2 regions of the Janibacter sp. CX7 genome follow, and region 1 is predicted to be linked to the other one. Evidence: riboswitches for the same ligand, from Rfam matches in the RefSeq annotation. Region 1 holds a riboswitch; the other holds the start of a gene.
What was found. Region 1 has a riboswitch for thiamine pyrophosphate ahead of thiC (phosphomethylpyrimidine synthase ThiC). Riboswitches for the same ligand answer to the same signal wherever they lie in the genome.
Positions count from the first base shown of each region.

Region 2: it holds a riboswitch for thiamine pyrophosphate, as region 1 does, so the genes downstream of both, NMQ01_RS14575 (ECF transporter S component) here and thiC (phosphomethylpyrimidine synthase ThiC) in region 1, are expected to answer to the same signal.

Region 1 is NZ_CP101464.1:620,958-628,530, reverse strand. It holds gene NMQ01_RS03225 (MFS transporter) at 1-583, opposite strand, end outside; gene thiC (phosphomethylpyrimidine synthase ThiC) at 580-2,256, opposite strand; TPP riboswitch at 2,329-2,436, opposite strand; gene thiD (bifunctional hydroxymethylpyrimidine kinase/phosphomethylpyrimidine kinase) at 2,489-3,319, shown strand; gene NMQ01_RS03210 (LuxR family transcriptional regulator) at 3,374-4,129, shown strand; gene NMQ01_RS03205 (hypothetical protein) at 4,295-4,735, shown strand; gene NMQ01_RS03200 (DinB family protein) at 4,752-5,279, opposite strand; gene NMQ01_RS03195 (multidrug efflux SMR transporter) at 5,302-5,646, shown strand; gene NMQ01_RS03190 (multidrug efflux SMR transporter) at 5,646-5,966, shown strand; gene NMQ01_RS03185 (SRPBCC family protein) at 5,997-6,437, opposite strand; gene NMQ01_RS03180 (hypothetical protein) at 6,448-6,951, opposite strand; gene NMQ01_RS03175 (hypothetical protein) at 6,944-7,318, opposite strand; gene NMQ01_RS03170 (NADP-dependent oxidoreductase) at 7,328-7,573, opposite strand, start outside.
Region 2 is NZ_CP101464.1:2,955,200-2,962,772, reverse strand. It holds gene NMQ01_RS14600 (FtsX-like permease family protein) at 1-2,093, shown strand, start outside; gene NMQ01_RS14595 (ABC transporter ATP-binding protein) at 2,090-2,926, shown strand; gene NMQ01_RS14590 (ABC transporter ATP-binding protein) at 2,923-3,642, shown strand; gene NMQ01_RS14585 (NAD(P)H-quinone oxidoreductase) at 3,739-4,716, opposite strand; gene NMQ01_RS14580 (DUF4235 domain-containing protein) at 4,716-5,003, opposite strand; TPP riboswitch at 5,136-5,238, shown strand; gene NMQ01_RS14575 (ECF transporter S component) at 5,315-5,959, shown strand; gene NMQ01_RS14570 (ATP-binding cassette domain-containing protein) at 5,968-7,573, shown strand, end outside.

The DNA of each region.
Region 1 (7,573 bases):
CGAGGCCGCCGCAGACGAAGGCGAGCCGCCACCCCCACTCCGCGTAGGCCTGCGGCCCGAGCGCGGCGAGCAGGCCCGCGGTGGGGAAGGCGATCGTCGACTGCGCCCACGGCGCCATCGACATGATGAGCCCGGAGACGAGGCCGCGGCGTCGCGGCACCGACCACTCCATCGCGAGCGGGATGGCCGAGGTGTACTCCCCGGCGAGGAAGACCCCGCCGACGAACCGCAGCACGACCACCGCCGCGATCGCCAGGGCGCCGATGCTCTCGTGCGTCGGCACCGCGGCGATCGCGAGGCTGCACGCCGCGGTGCCGGCGATCGCCACCTGGGTCGTGCGGGTGCGCCCGGCCCGGTCGGCGATGCGGCCGAAGACCATCGCGCCGATCGGCCGACCGAGGAGCGTCGCGACGATGACGACGGCGCCCGCGGTGACGCCCGCGTGCGGGCCGGCGAGGGTCGCCAGCGCCGGGGCGAGCGCGACGACGGGCAGGAAGATGTTGATCTGGTCGACGTAGTTGCCGACGATGCCGGCGCGCACGGCCGCGCGGCCGGTCGGCGGCAGCCCGGGCACGAGGCTCACCGGGTCGCCTCGTCGCGCACGTAGACGCTCGAGCCGAGCTCGACGAACTGACGCGACTTCGCCGCCATGCCGGCCTCGGCGATGGCCTGCTGCGCCGCACCGGACCCGTAGGCGTCGCGGATGTCCTGGCTGATCCGCATGGAGCAGAACTTCGGTCCGCACATCGAGCAGAAGTGCGCGGTCTTCGCCGGCTCCGCCGGCAGGGTCTCGTCGTGGAAGGCCATCGCGCGCGGCGGGTCGAGGGCGAGCGCGAACTGGTCGTGCCAGCGGAACTCGAAGCGCGCCCGGCTGAGCGCGTCGTCGCGCTCGCGTGCCCGCGGGTGCCCCTTGGCCAGGTCGGCGGCGTGCGCGGCGATCTTGTAGGTGACCACCCCGGTGCGCACGTCGTCGCGGTCGGGCAGGCCGAGGTGCTCCTTGGGCGTGACGTAGCAGAGCATCGCCGTGCCGTGGCGGGCGATCTCGGTCGCGCCGATCGCCGAGGTGATGTGGTCGTAGCCGGGCGCGATGTCGGTGACGAGCGGGCCGAGCGTGTAGAAGGGCGCCCCGTGGCACCACTCCTGCTCGAGGTCGACGTTGTCCTTGACGAGGTGGAGCGGCACGTGGCCCGGGCCCTCGACCATGACCTGCACGTCGTGCTCCCAGGCCCGCAGGGTCAGCTCGCCCAGGGTGCGCAGCTCGGCGAGCTGCGCCTCGTCGTTGGCGTCGGCGACCGACCCCGGCCGCAGCCCGTCGCCGAGCGAGAAGGCGACGTCGTAGCGGGCGAAGATCTCGCACAGCTCGTCGAAGTGCGTCCAGAGGAAGGACTCCTCGTGGTGGGCCAGGCACCAGCCGGCCATGATCGACCCACCCCGGGAGACGATGCCGGTGACCCGCTCGGCCGTCAGGGGCACGAAGGCGAGCCGCACCCCGGCGTGGATCGTCATGTAGTCGACGCCCTGCTCGCACTGCTCGATGACGGTGTCGCGGAAGATCTCCCAGGTGAGCTCCTCCGCCTTCCCGTCCACCTTTTCGAGGGCCTGGTAGATCGGCACGGTGCCGATCGGTACGGGGCTGTTGCGGATGATCCACTCGCGCGTCGTGTGGATGTCGTCGCCGGTCGACAGGTCCATGACCGTGTCGGCACCCCAGCGGGTGGCCCAGGTGAGCTTGTCGACCTCCTCGGCGATCGACGAGGTGACGGCCGAGCTGCCGATGTTGGCGTTGATCTTCGTGAGGAAGGCGCGGCCGATGACCATCGGCTCGGACTCCGGGTGGTTGACGTTGGCCGGGATGATCGCCCGGCCGGCGGCGACCTCGTCGCGGACGAGCTCGGGCGAGCAGCCTTCTCGCAGTGCGGCGCTGCGCATCTCCGCGGTGATCTCGCCGCGCCTGGCGTAGTGCAGCTGGGTCACCGTGCTGCCGGCCACGGCACGAAGGGGGCGACGCGCCGGGCCCTGCCACGCCGCCGCAGCAGCACCGCGCCGCTGCGCCGCACGGCCGTCGTCGGCGAGGTGACGGGGTCTCCCTTCGTAGGGCTCGACGTCACCGCGACCGGTGATCCACGCACCCCGGTGGTCGGGCAGGCCGACCTCCGGGTCGGCACCGGGCCCGCTGGTGCGGTAGACGTGGACGTCCTCGTTGGGGGTGCCGTCGGGGCTGTCGGCCAGGGAGATCGCGGTGACCGCGACCCTGATCGACGGGTCGTGGGGGTCGACGACCTCTTCGCGACGGTGCTGGGGGTGGAGCTCTGACTCGACGGGTGTGCGCACGCGGGCGCCTCCTCTTCCTTCGCCGGCATGATCCGGACAGGTTCAGACGGTCCGGACGGCAGCAGTCCGATCTCAGCCCGTGCCCGGGCTCCCGCGGGGGTACCCCGATCCAACCACACGCCGTCGGTGCCCCGCCGGGCACCGTTACGGTGCGACCATGACCGCCCTCCCGCGACCGCCGGTCGCCCTGTCCGTCGCCGGCTCCGACCCGTCGGGCGGTGCCGGGGTCCAGGCCGACCTGAAGACCTTCAGCGCCCTGGGCGCCTACGGCACCTGCGTCATCACGGCCCTGACGGCGCAGTCGACGCGGGGCGTGACGCTCGTGCACGAGGTGCCCGTCGACGTCGTGCGCGCCCAGGTCGAGACGCTCGTCGAGGACGTGCGCATCGACGTCGTCAAGGTCGGGATGCTCGCCTCCGCGGAACTCGTCGAGACCGTGCACGAGCTGCTGACGAGCGAACCCCTCGCGACCACGCCGGTCGTCCTCGATCCCGTCATGGTCTCGACCTCGGGGTCGCGCCTGCTCGCCCCCGAGGCCGTCGACGCCGTGCGCGCGCTGCTCCCCCGCGCCGACGTCATCACCCCCAACGTGCCCGAGGCCGCCGTCCTCCTCGACGCGTCCCCGGCCGGCAGCGAGGCGGACCTGCCGGAGCAGGCCGGGCGGCTGCGCGCGCTCGGTGCCCGCCGGGTGCTGCTCAAGGGTGGCCACCTCGACGGCCCGGAGGCCGTGGACCTCTGGCACGACGACGACGGAGCCGTGCCGCTGCGCGGGCCGCGGATCGCGACGACGGCGACGCACGGCACCGGCTGCACGCTCAGCTCGGCGGTCGCCGCCCTTCGCCCCCGGCACGAGCGGTGGCTGCCGGCCGTGCGGGAGGCGCGCGGCTGGCTCACCGAGGCGCTGCGGCACGGGGAGTCGCTCGGGATCGGGTCCGGCGCCGGGCCGGTGCACCACTTCCACGAGCAGCGGCGGTGGCAGCACCCGTGACCATCTGCTGACCACGCCTTTACCATCCCCCGACGCGCGAGGAAGATGTCCCCCATGTCGGGCAAGGGCATCGACGAGTACGCGACGGTCGTCAGGCTCGTCACGGGGGTCGCTGGCGCCTCCGAGCACGTCGACGCCCGGCTGGCGCGGATGAGCGACCTGCTCGTCGACCTGCTCTCCTCACCGACCGGGCTCATGGTCCACGGGGCCCCCGACGGCTTCGAGGTCCGCGCCGTGGGCAGCGCCGCGACACCGGCGGCCCGCGCCCGGATGAGCGACGAGCTGCGCATCACGGGTGGCCCCGACCCGCTGCTCGACCCGATCCGTGCCGGAGACCTCGAGCCGACGACCGCCGGCCTCGCCTACGGCGGCCAGGCCGCGTGGCAGGCCTCCGGCAAGTGCCGCGGCAGCCTCGAGATCTGGGGCATCGACCAGGTCGCTGCCCTGCCCGTGCGGTCCGGCACCGAGTTCGTCGCCTTCCTCGTGGGGCGCCGCGGGGAGGACTACGGCGAGCGCGACCTCGCGCTGCTCACCGCGGTGCAGCCCGTCGTCGCCGGGCTCGTGCGTCTGCTCGAGCCGGAGCACCTGGCGCCGCCCACCCTGCACGTCGCCCAGCTGACCCAGCGGGAGCACGAGGTCCTCTGCCTGCTGGCCGCCGGCCACAAGGCCGCGACCATCGCCCGTCACGCCGGCTGCTCCGAGCGCACGGTCCACCGCCATCTCGCCCACATCTACGCCAAGCTCGGCGTCACCGATCGGCTGAGCGCCGTCGTCAAGGCGCAGCGGATCGGTCTGCTCGCGACGGGCTGAGGGCGAGCCACGACCGGCTGGTCCGGGGCCACGGCTGGCCGCCACCACGACTCGGCCGGGCCCTCCCCCTGTGGGTAGAACTGCCAATAGCGGCGCCCGGCGCAGCAGGAGTCTGCTGGGTCCGAGGCCGCCGCAGCGGAGCGGCGGCCCGGGAGAGGAGCAGACATGTCACACCACATCCTGCGTCGGGCGGCGACCACGACGGCAGCCGCAGCGGCCCTCGGCCTGGCGACGGCCAGCATGGCCTCGGCCCACCACTGCTACAAGGTCGACTGGAACGAGCGTGCCTACGCCCAGCTCTCGCAGGGCGGCACCCCGTGGATGTCGCTGACCACGCTCGGCAGCATGATCATCGCCGAGGACATCGGCATGCCGGAGTGCGCCGGCTACGCCTCCGTCGCGATCGACCACTGGATGGCCGAGACCGGCGCGACCTCGGTGCCGCTCATCCACTCGAAGGCGACCGTGGGTGGTGGCGCGCTCCACAACAACCCGCAGGGCAGGACGCCCACGGCGATCAACTTCCTGGGCGAGGCCGACTTCCCCATCCTCGACGAGGGGCTCGGCATGGCGATCGCGCAGTGCCAGGCGGACCAGGCGAGCTGAGCCGCTGGCACCGCCGTCAGGCCCCGACGTCGTGCAGGTGGTGCTCCACGTCGTGGAGCAGGTAGCGGCTCAGGCCGGCGATCGTGAAGGGCGCGCCGTCACCCCGGGTGCCGGCGCGCTCCCACGCCTCATCGCGCACGCGGTCGAGGACGGCGACGGTGCGCTCGGTCTCCTCGGCGATCTGGCGCGCCACGACCTGCGGGTCACTGGCCCAGAACTCCTGGCGCACCGCCTCGGCCTCCCCGTCGTAGCTCGCGAAGGGGGCGCCCTCCCGGGCGAGCACGGCGCCCACCCGCTCGCCGAGGACCCGGACGAGGTCGCGCGCGTGGCAGGCGTACTCGAGGGGTGACCACACCCCCGGGGCCGGCCGTTCACCCACCCCCGGACGCTGCAGGGCCGCGGCCCAGCGGGGCACGCCGGCGAGGAGCCGGGCACTCGTCGTCGCCGGGTCGTGCGGGACGTAGCCGCACTCGTCGCACCCGTCGTCGACGACGAAGGTCCAGTCACGGGTGTCGTGGTCGGCCGGCGGCGGCGTGGCGCTCATGCGTCCAGCCTAGGGTCGGGGCATGACGACCTGGCAGCTGCTCGCCGCCGCCATCGCCTGCGAGGTCGCGGCCACCGTGAGCCTCAAGGCGGCGCTCGACCGGCCGGCGCTCTACGTCGTCGTCGTGACCGGGTACGCCCTGTCCTTCGGCCTGCTCGCCGTCGTGCTCCGGCGAGGCACGCCGCTGGGCATCGCCTACGGGATCTGGTCGGCCTGTGGTGTCGCCCTGACCACCGTCCTGTCGACCCTGCTGCTCGGCGAGGCCTTCACCCCCCTCATGGGGCTCGGCGTCGTGCTCGTCATCGGAGGCGTCCTGCTCGTGGAGACGGGCGCCCCGAGCGCGACGACAGCGCCCGAGGAGCCGTGATGACCGCCTGGGTGTGGCTGGTCGTCGCCGTGGCGGCCGAGGTCGCCGGGACGCTGTCGCTGCGCGGGGCGGTGCACACCGACCGTCGGTGGTACGCCGCCGTGGCCCTCGGCTACGTCACGGCCTTCGCCGCGCTGTCGACGAGCCTCGCGCGCGGCATGCCCCTCGGCGTCGCCTACGGGACGTGGGCCGCGGCCGGGGTCGCGCTGACCGCCATCGGCTCGCGCGTGCTCTTCGGCGAGGTCCTCACCCGGCGGATGGTTGCCGGGATCGGCCTGATCATGGTCGGTGTGCTGCTCGAGCTCGGCGGCGGGCACTGACCGAGCGCGCGCGGCCCGGTCCGGTGCAGGTCAGCCGAAGAGCGCGGCGAGCCGGTCGAGGGACGAGCGCAGGTTGGCCTCGGTCGTGTTGCGCGCCCGCTCGAAGCGCGACTCGTCGGTCAGCTCGCCCCAGTCGTAGGTGTGGGTGACCTCGGTGCCGCCGTCGTCGGTCGGGGTCAGCTCCCACCCCCACTGGTGGCCGAAGGGGGCCTGCCCCTGCGCCGCCGGACGCCAGGCGATGCGACGCCCCTCCTCGAAGTCCACGACGTGGTTGTAGCGGTCGTTGCCCGAGGTCGTCGTCGTCATGAAGACGTCGCCGACCGCGTGGACCCGCTGGCCGGGTGCGGACGCGCCGAGGTTGTCGTTGCCGTCCCACGCGAGCTGGCGCGCGGGGTCGGCGATCTCCTCGAAGACCGCCTCGGGCGCGGCGGGGATGGTGGTGGATGCGGTGACGACCTTGGTCTCGTCCATGCCCGCCACTCTAGGGGCGCTGCGCGAGGCTCGCTCGGACATCGCGGGCCAGCTGCGGGGTGCGACCCTGCGCCACCCCGGACCACCACCTGGTGACGGGGAAGGCCAGTCGTCGGAGCGAGTAGTTGACCAGCTCGACGACCCCGAAGCACCAGACGAGCAGCAGCAGGACCAGCCACGCGGTGGAGGGCGCCGCGACGAGCGTCACGACGAGCCCACCCGCGAGGAGCAGCGCGGCGAGCGCCCCGAGACCGAGGTAGGTCACGGCGAGCGCGCGCGGCATGGGCGCCACGCCGACCCAGCGTCGGGCGAGCAGCCAGTAGACGCCGGCGGCGACGAGCACGAGGACGAGCGGTCCCACGGCGCCGGCGACCGCGGCACGGCCGTGCCACCCGAGGTCGGCGCCGTACCAGGTGGCCACGCCGCCGAAGACCCCTGCGGCGACGAGCTCACCCAACCCGAGGGACAGGTACTGGCGCCGTCGCAGCTCGCGCCGGTCGGTCGGCTCAGCCACGTGGGACGACGGGCACCACGCGCCGCAACGCCTCGACGTCGGGCTGGTGCACGCCGAACCCGAGTGCCGCGACCCGCTTGCCGGTCGGCACGTGGAGCAGGTTCTTGCCGTCGAGGACGAGATCGCGGGGCTCGGTGAGGGGGAACCGGCGCAGGGTCATGCCCAGGGGGTTGCACATGCGCACCTCGTGCGGCTCGATCCGCAGCATCGGGTTGACGAGCTGGAGGATGCCGAGGGCGGTGAGCACGACGCCCGCCGCGACGGTGACCCAGGCCGAGGTCAGCAGGGACACGAGCGCGATGAGCACGCCCAGTGCGACGAAGGTGATACCCATGGGACGGCTGTGGCGGATGGTCAGCGGCTGCATGGCCGCACCCTAGTCGGCGACCTCGATGACGAGCTTGCCGCGGGCGGCGCCGGACTGGCTGGCCGCGAAGGCCTGCGGCACGTCCTCCAGCGCGAACGTCCGCTCGACGTCGACCCGCAACCGGCCGGCGGCGACCTCGTCGAGCAGGTCGGCGAGCCGTGCCCCGTCAGGTCGCACCCACACCCAGCGGCCGCCGTGCTCCTCGACGCCGGGGTCGGTGATCGAGGCGAGCCGTCCGCCGTCACGCAGCACCGC
Region 2 (7,573 bases), 900 kb from region 1:
ACGTCGCCCTCGCCCGGCTGCGCGGACGCTCACGCTCGGGCGCCCGGCGACTGCTGCTCGGCGAGCTCGTCGTGCCGGTCCTGCTCGGACTGCCCCTCGGCGTCGTCGCCGCCATGCTGCTCGCCCTCGGGGTGCGGGCGCTCATGCTGCCGGGGGGCATCCCCTTCGAGATCCCGCTCGCGGTCGTCCCGTGGACGCTCGGGGCGCTGCTGCTGTCGGTGCTCGCCGTGCACCTCGCCTCGCGACCCGTGCTGCGCGAGCCGGTCAACGACCTGCTGCGCTCGGTGCGGCCGACCGGTGCGGGTGGCTCCGCCGTCGTCGAGATCGTCGTCGTGGTCCTCGCTGCCGTCGGGGTCGTCGGGCTCGCGACCGGCGCGCTCAGCGGGCCGGCCGCCCTCGCCACCCCGACCCTGCTCGCCATCGCCGTCGGCGTGCTCGCCGCCCGCCTCGTGCCGTGGCTCGCCGCCCGCCGGGCGACCTCGGCGATGCGTCGGGGACGCGTCGCCGCGGCCATCGCCGGGCACGGCATCGGCCGCCGCCCGGCGGCCCGACGGGTCCTCGTCGTCACGACCGTGGCCACCGCGGTCGCCGTCTTCGGGGCCAATGCGGTCGTCGTCGCCGATCGCAACCGGCTCGCCCGCGCCGAGCTGGAGACCGGCTCCCCTGCCGTGCTGTCGGTGGACTCGCCCACCGCGCCGGCGCTCCTCGACGCCGCGACCACCCTCGACGAGCACGACATCGATGCCGCGCCCGTGGCCCTCATCCGGCCCAAGGCCGACACCGCCGGCGCGACGATGGCGGTCGACCCCGAGGCGCTCGTGCGCGTCGCCCACCCCGAGGCCGTGAGCGGTCTCGACGTCGACGCCCTGGCCCTGCCCGAGCAGGAGCCCGTCCGGCTGCCGGCCGGCGACGTGACCGCGCGGGTGACCTGGGACCTGCGCGGGCTCGGCGACGCCGAACCCCCGACGCTCCTGCTCGACATGACGACCCGCGAGGGGGATGCCCGCTCGGCGGAGATCGCGACCCTCGGGCCCAAGGGCACGGGCCAGGTCACGGTCGACTCCCCGCTCTTCTGCTCGGCGGGCTGCCGCCTCGCCGGCATCCGGGTCGGGACCTCGGGCGTCACCGGCAGCAGTGTGCGCGGCACGGTCACCGTCACCGACCTGTCCGTCGCCGGCCGCCCGCTGCCCGTGGGCAGCCAGAGCACGTGGGAGGACGAGAAGGCCGGTGACGGCACCGGCCTGACCCTCACGGCGAAGGGGAAGTCCCTCACCCTCGGGGTCGCAGCCGCCGACGGCGCCGACGTCGCCGCCCACGTCACCGACGTGCCGCGACCGGTGCCCGCGATCGTCTCGGGAGAGGTCGCGGAGAAGGGCGACACGGTGCAGGTGCTCGACGTCGCCGGCGGTCAGACCGACGTCGTCGCCGCCCAGCACGTCGCGGCGCTGCCGGCCGCGACCGACGCCGGGGTGCTCGTCTCCCTTCGCGCCCTGGCGCGGGTGACGGGCGAGCTCGACACCACCCGCACCGACCGCGAGCTGTGGCTCGCCGACGCGTCGCCGGGCACCCTCGAGCGGGCGCAGGAGGTGCTCGCCGACGAGGGCGTCGCCGTGCGCTCGGTGCGCACGACCGAGCAGGCCGACCGGGTCTTCGACCAGTCGGCGTCCGGGTGGGGGCTGCAGCTCGCGCTCATCGGTGGGGCGCTCGCCGTCGTCCTCGCGGCGCTCGTCCTGCTCATCCTTGCCGTCACCGGCTGGCGGGCTACCGTGCGCGACCTCGCCGCCCTGCGGGTCAGCGGTGTGGCGGCGAAGGACATCGGTCGCGCCCTGCGCACCGAGCACCTGACGAGCGTCGCCGTCGGTGTCCTCCTCGGCGCCCTGTGCGCGCTCGCCGGATCGTGGATCGCGCTGCCGGCGCTGCCGCTCTTCACCTCGCGCGCAGCGGTGCCCGCGCTCGACCACTCGCCCGCCTGGGTCGCGGTGCTGGCCGCGACGGTCGGGGTCGCCGTCGTCCTGCTCGTCGTCGCCCTGCTGCTCGCGGCCGGCGTGCGCCGTCGGGTCACCCTCTCGGCCGCGAGGGGGGAGCCGACGTGACCGGTCTGCCGCTGCGCACCCACGGGCTCGTGCACATCTACCGCGCCGAGGGGCACGACGTCGCCGCCCTCTCGGGCGTCGACCTCACCGTCGCGGCGGGCGAGCGCATCGCGCTGCTCGGGCCGAGCGGTGCGGGCAAGTCGACGCTCCTCGCACTCTTCGGCGGCCTGCTGCGCCCGAGCGCCGGCCGCATCCACGTCGGCGACCACGAGCTGTCGGTGATGTCCGAGGCGCAGGTCGACGCCTTCCGCGCGCAGGAGGTCGGCATCGTCCTGCAGGGCGCCGCGCGCAACCACCTGCCGTGGCTGTCGGTGCGGGGCAACATCGACTTCGCCCAGCGCTCGGCCCGCCGCTCAGGGCGCACCGTGCCCGAGGTCGACGACCTGCTCGAGCTGCTCGGGCTCACCGACGTCGCCGACGCCCCGCTCGACGGGCTCACCCCGGGCGCCCTCCAGCTCGCCGCACTCGCGGTCGCGCTCGCCTCCGGGCCGGGGCTGCTCCTCGGCGACGAGCCGACGAGCCAGCTCGACCACGACTCCCGCGACGTCGTCCTCGAGGCCATGGCCGAGGTCGGGCGCACCCTCGGCACGACGATCGTCGTCGTCACCCACGACCCCGACGTGGCCGCAGCATTTCCCCGGACCGTGACGATCCGCGACGGGCGGGTCGGTGGCGAGGGGCGCAGCGGCGAGGAGTACTCCGTCGTCGCCGCCGACGGGTCGCTGCCGCTGCCCCCGCCGGCGCTCGACGCCTTCCCGCCCGGCACCCTCGTGCGCGTCCACCGGGCGGACGACGGCACCTGGCAGCTGATCACCGACGAGGAGGGCGCATGAGCCCGGGCAGCCCCGCCACGACCAACGCCCCGGACCGGACCGGAGGGGTCCTCGTCCTCGACGACGTGAGCGTCCGCTACGGAGAGGTCGTCGCGGTCGACGGCGCGAGTGCCACCGCCCGCCCGGGAGAGGTCACCGCCGTCACCGGTCACTCCGGGGCGGGCAAGACCTCGCTGCTGTGGGCGGTCGGCGGGCTGCTCGCGCCGGGGCAGGCGAGCGGCTCGATCACACTGGGGGACACCGCGATCGGCGAGGAGGCGACCTCGCGCGCCGCGGGTGCCGTGCTCATCCCGCAGGGCAGCGCCCTCGCCGAGGTCCTCACCGCCCGCGACAACGTCGCGGTGCCACTCGTCGCAGCCGGTGTGCCCGGCGGGGACGCGCTCGCCCAGGCCGACCACGCGCTCGCCTCCGTCGGGCTCGACGAGCACGGCGACCACCTCGCCGAGGAGCTCTCCGGCGGTCAGCGGCAGCGCGTGGCCGTGGCTCGGGGACTGGCGCTGGCCTCCCTTCGCCTGGGGGCGGGGGCGGCGGTGCTGCTCGCCGACGAACCCACCTCCGAGCTCGACCACGACACCCGCGAGCGGGTCGTGGTGCTGCTCGAGGACCTCGCCCGCCGTGGCGCGACGGTGCTCCTGGCGACGCACGACCCCGAGGTCGCCGAGATCGCCCCCGCCCGCTGGCACCTCGACGACGGCCGCCTCACCCCGACCCCCTGACTCTGCAGGACCCTAGGGTTTTGCAGGGTTGGGGCCGGGCAACTCTGCAGGACCCTAGGGTTTTGCAGGGTTGGGGGGCCGGGCGAAGGGGGTGGCTCAGGCGGTGAGCAGGATCTTGCCGATGTGACCGCTCGCCTCGAGCTCGCGGTGGGCGTCGGCGGCGCGCTCGAGCGGGTAGGTGCCCTGGACGATCGGGCGCACGGCACCGTCCTCGACCAGCGGCCACACGTGCTCGCGGACCGCGGCGACGATCGCCGCCTTTTCCGCAGCGGGGCGGGCCCGCAGCGAGGTCGCGATGACCGCGGCGCGCTTGCTCAGCAGCTTGCCGAGGTCGAGCTCGCCCTTGCGGCCGCCCATGAGGCCGATGACGACGAGCCGGCCCGACGTCGCCAGCAGGTCGACATTGCGGGGCAGGTACTTGGCGCCCATGAGGTCGAGGACGACGTCGGCCCCGTGACCGTCGGTCGCCGCGCGCACCTCCTCGACGAAGTCCTGCTCTCGGTAGTTGACGAGGATCTGCGCGCCGAGGTCGCGGCAGACGTCGAGCTTGTCCTGCGAGCCGGCAGTCACCGCCACCCGCGCTCCGGCGGCCGTGGCGAGCTGGATCGCCATCGTGCCGATGCCCGACGACCCGCCGTGGACGAGGAAGACCTCGCCGGGCTGGAGGTTGGCCGTCATGAAGACGTTGGACCAGACCGTGCACGCGACCTCGGGCAACCCCGCGGCCTCGGTGAGGCTCACTCCCTTCGGCACGGGGAGGAGCTGTGCCGCAGGCACCCGGACCTGCTCCGCATAGCCGCCACCGTCGACGAGGGCGCAGACCTCGTCGCCCACGGACCAGCCCTCGACACCGGGACCGACCTCGCGGATCGTGCCCGAGACCTCGAGGCCCGGCAGTGGCGAGGCGCCCGCGGGCGGCGGGTAGTGCCCGAGCCGCTGCATGACGTCGGCGCGGTTGACCCCGGCGGCCACCATGTCGACGACGACGTCGCCCGGGCCGGCCGTGGGGGCCTCGACCTCGGTGACCTGCAGGACGTCGGCGTCACCGGGCTCGGTGATGGAGACGCCGCGCATCAGGAGACCTTGTCCAGCTCTCCCTGGACGGACTGCATGGCCTCGGGCAGGTGACCCGCGGACTTCTTGTAGAAGCTCGCCGCCTGGCGCGTGGCCATGGTGCGGGCCAGGCCCATCGCCAGACCGGCGAGGGCGGCGAAGGCGATGGCCTCGCCGATGGGGTTCTCGGGGTTGTTGGGGTCGATCGTCTCGCCCTTGCCGAGGCGCGACCACGCGATGGAGATGACCTTGTTGGCGACGATGCCGGCGATGATCGCCGAGCCGGTGCCCAGCACCTTCCAGACCATGTTGCCCACGAGACGTCCTTTCGTACACACACGCTGCGGAGGTGGCGACGGTCGCCGCCACCCGGTACGTCTCCAACCCTGCCACAGGACGGGCACGGCGGACCGCCCGTCCACCCGCGCGGCTATGCTGGCCGGGCACGACAGGGGAGCGCAGCAGCGCTGAGAGTGCGGGTGACCGCAGACCCTCGTACCTGATCCGGCTAGCACCGGCGTAGGGAGTCGAGTCTCAGGGAACGTCGTCGACGCACGGCCCGTGGCCGGGTGACGGCGCCGATCCCTCCCTGTGGAACCCACACAGGAGAAGCATCAGCATGACCACCACCAAGACGCCGGCCGCGTCCCGCGCCGGCACCGTCCTCGCGACCCGCCCCCTCATGGGCTGGCGCACCGTCGACCTGCTGACCGTCGCCTTCCTCGGCGTGGCCTTCGGCGTCGCCTACTGGGGCTACAACCTCGTCTACGCCGGGCCGCTCTCGGTCGTCGGCTCCGCCTTCCAGCCCGCGATGGGCCTCGTCGTCGGCTTCTGGTTCATCGCCGGCGTCGTCGGTGGGCTCGTCGTGCGCCGCCCCGGCGCGGCCGTCGCGTGCGAGCTCATCGCCGCGGTCGTCTCGGCGCTCTTCGGCAACCAGTGGGGCGCGACGACGATCCTCTCCGGCCTCGCGCAGGGCATCGGCGCCGAGCTCGCCTTCGCGATCTTCGCCTACAAGGCCTTCGGCCCGGCCGTCGCGCTGCTCGCCGGCGCCCTGTCCGCCCCGCTGGAGTGGGTCTACGAGATCGTCTGGTACTTCGCCGACTGGACCTGGACGTGGAAGCTCGCCTACCTGCCGCTCATGGTCGTCTCCGGCATCGTCATCGCCGGCCTCGGCGGCTGGGCCCTCACCCGGGCGCTCGCCGCGGCGGGTGCGCTCAACCCCTTCCCCCCGGGGCAGGAGCAGCTCGAGCGCAGGGCCGTCTGATCCCAGCGGTGTCGGAGGTCGAAGGGGGTGCCCGTGGCGCCGTCGAGGTCCACGGGCTGACCTGGCGTCCCGCAGGTCGGCGGGAGCCGGTCCTCACGGACGTCGACCTGAGCCTGCGGCCCGGCGAGCGGGTGCTGCTCGTGGGGCCGAGCGGGTCGGGCAAGTCGACCCTGCTCCGGGCCCTCGCGGGCCTGCTGCTCACCGTCGACTCCGGCGACCTCGCCGGTGAGGTCACCGTCGACGGCGTGGCGCCCGGCGAGCGGGCGGGTGCGGTCGGGCTCCTCCTCCAGGAACCCGGGTCGGGCACCGTGGCGGCGACGGTCGGTCGCGACGTGGCCTTCGGGCTGGAAAACGTGGGCCGGCCCCCCGCCGAGATGCAGACCGTCGTCGCGTCGTGCCTCGACGCCGTCGGCCTGGGCCACCTGCCCCTCGACACGCCGACCCACGCCCTGTCGGGCGGCCAGACCCAGCGACTCGCGCTCGCCGGGGCCCTCGCCCTGCGGCCGGGGCTGCTCCTGCTCGACGAGCCGACGGCGATGCTCGACGCCGACAGCGCCGCGCAGGTGCGCGATGCCGTCGTCACCGCGGCGGCCGGGCTGACGACGGTCGTCGTCGAGCACCGCCTCGAGCCCTGGCTCGAGCACGTCGACCGGGTGCTCGTGCTCGGCCGCGACGGGCGCATCCGCCACGACGGTGACCCGCGGAGGGTCCTCGCCGAGCACGGCGAGAGCCTGGCGGCCGACGGCATCTGGGTGCCGGGCGTGCCGGCTCCTGAGCCGCTCGACGTCGACCTCGGTCCCCTGGCCTGCCCCGTTGCGCCCGCGCGCGGCGCACTCGCGCCCGACGCTCCCGCGCGCGGCGCACTCGCGCCCGGCGCGCCGGTGCTCACCGCCGAGCCATTGCGGGTCGAGCGGCGGCGCAACCACCTCGACGGGCGCAGCGAGCTGACGACCGCGCTCGTCACGCAGGCCCCGCTGACCGTCGCCGCGGGCCGGGCCACGGCGCTCGTCGGACCCAGCGGTGGGGGCAAGAGCACGTGGCTGGCCACGATGGCTGGACTGGTGCCCCCTTCGTCGGGGCGGGTGGTGGTCGGCGACGACGCGGGAGCCGACGCTCCCGAGGTGGCGGACCTGCCGGCCGACGAGGTGGCGCAGCTGCTCGGCTGGGTGCCGCAGTGGAGCTCGAGCGCGCTGCTCGCTCGCACGGTCCTCGACGAGGTCCTGCTCACCGGCCGCACCCTCGGCACGGCCGACGAGGGCGCGGCCCGGCACCTGCTCGACGTGCTCGGCCTGGCGCACCTCGAGCGCGCCGACCCGCAGACCCTCTCTGGCGGCGAGCAGCGCCGCCTCGCCGTCGCCGCGGCCCTCGCGCACGGCCCGGCTGCCGTCCTGGCCGACGAACCGACCGTCGGCCAGGACCGGGGCACCTGGGCGGCCGTCGCCGGCCTGCTCGCCGCCCACCGTGCCCGGGGCGGCGGCGTCGTCGCCGCAACCCACGACCCCGACCTCGTGGCCCTCGTCGACGAGGTCCGCACGGTCCGGCGCCCTCGGGTCGACCCACCCCCGCCGGCCCCTCGTGCGGTGCTCTCCGCGTGCGGCCCGCTCTCGCTCTTCG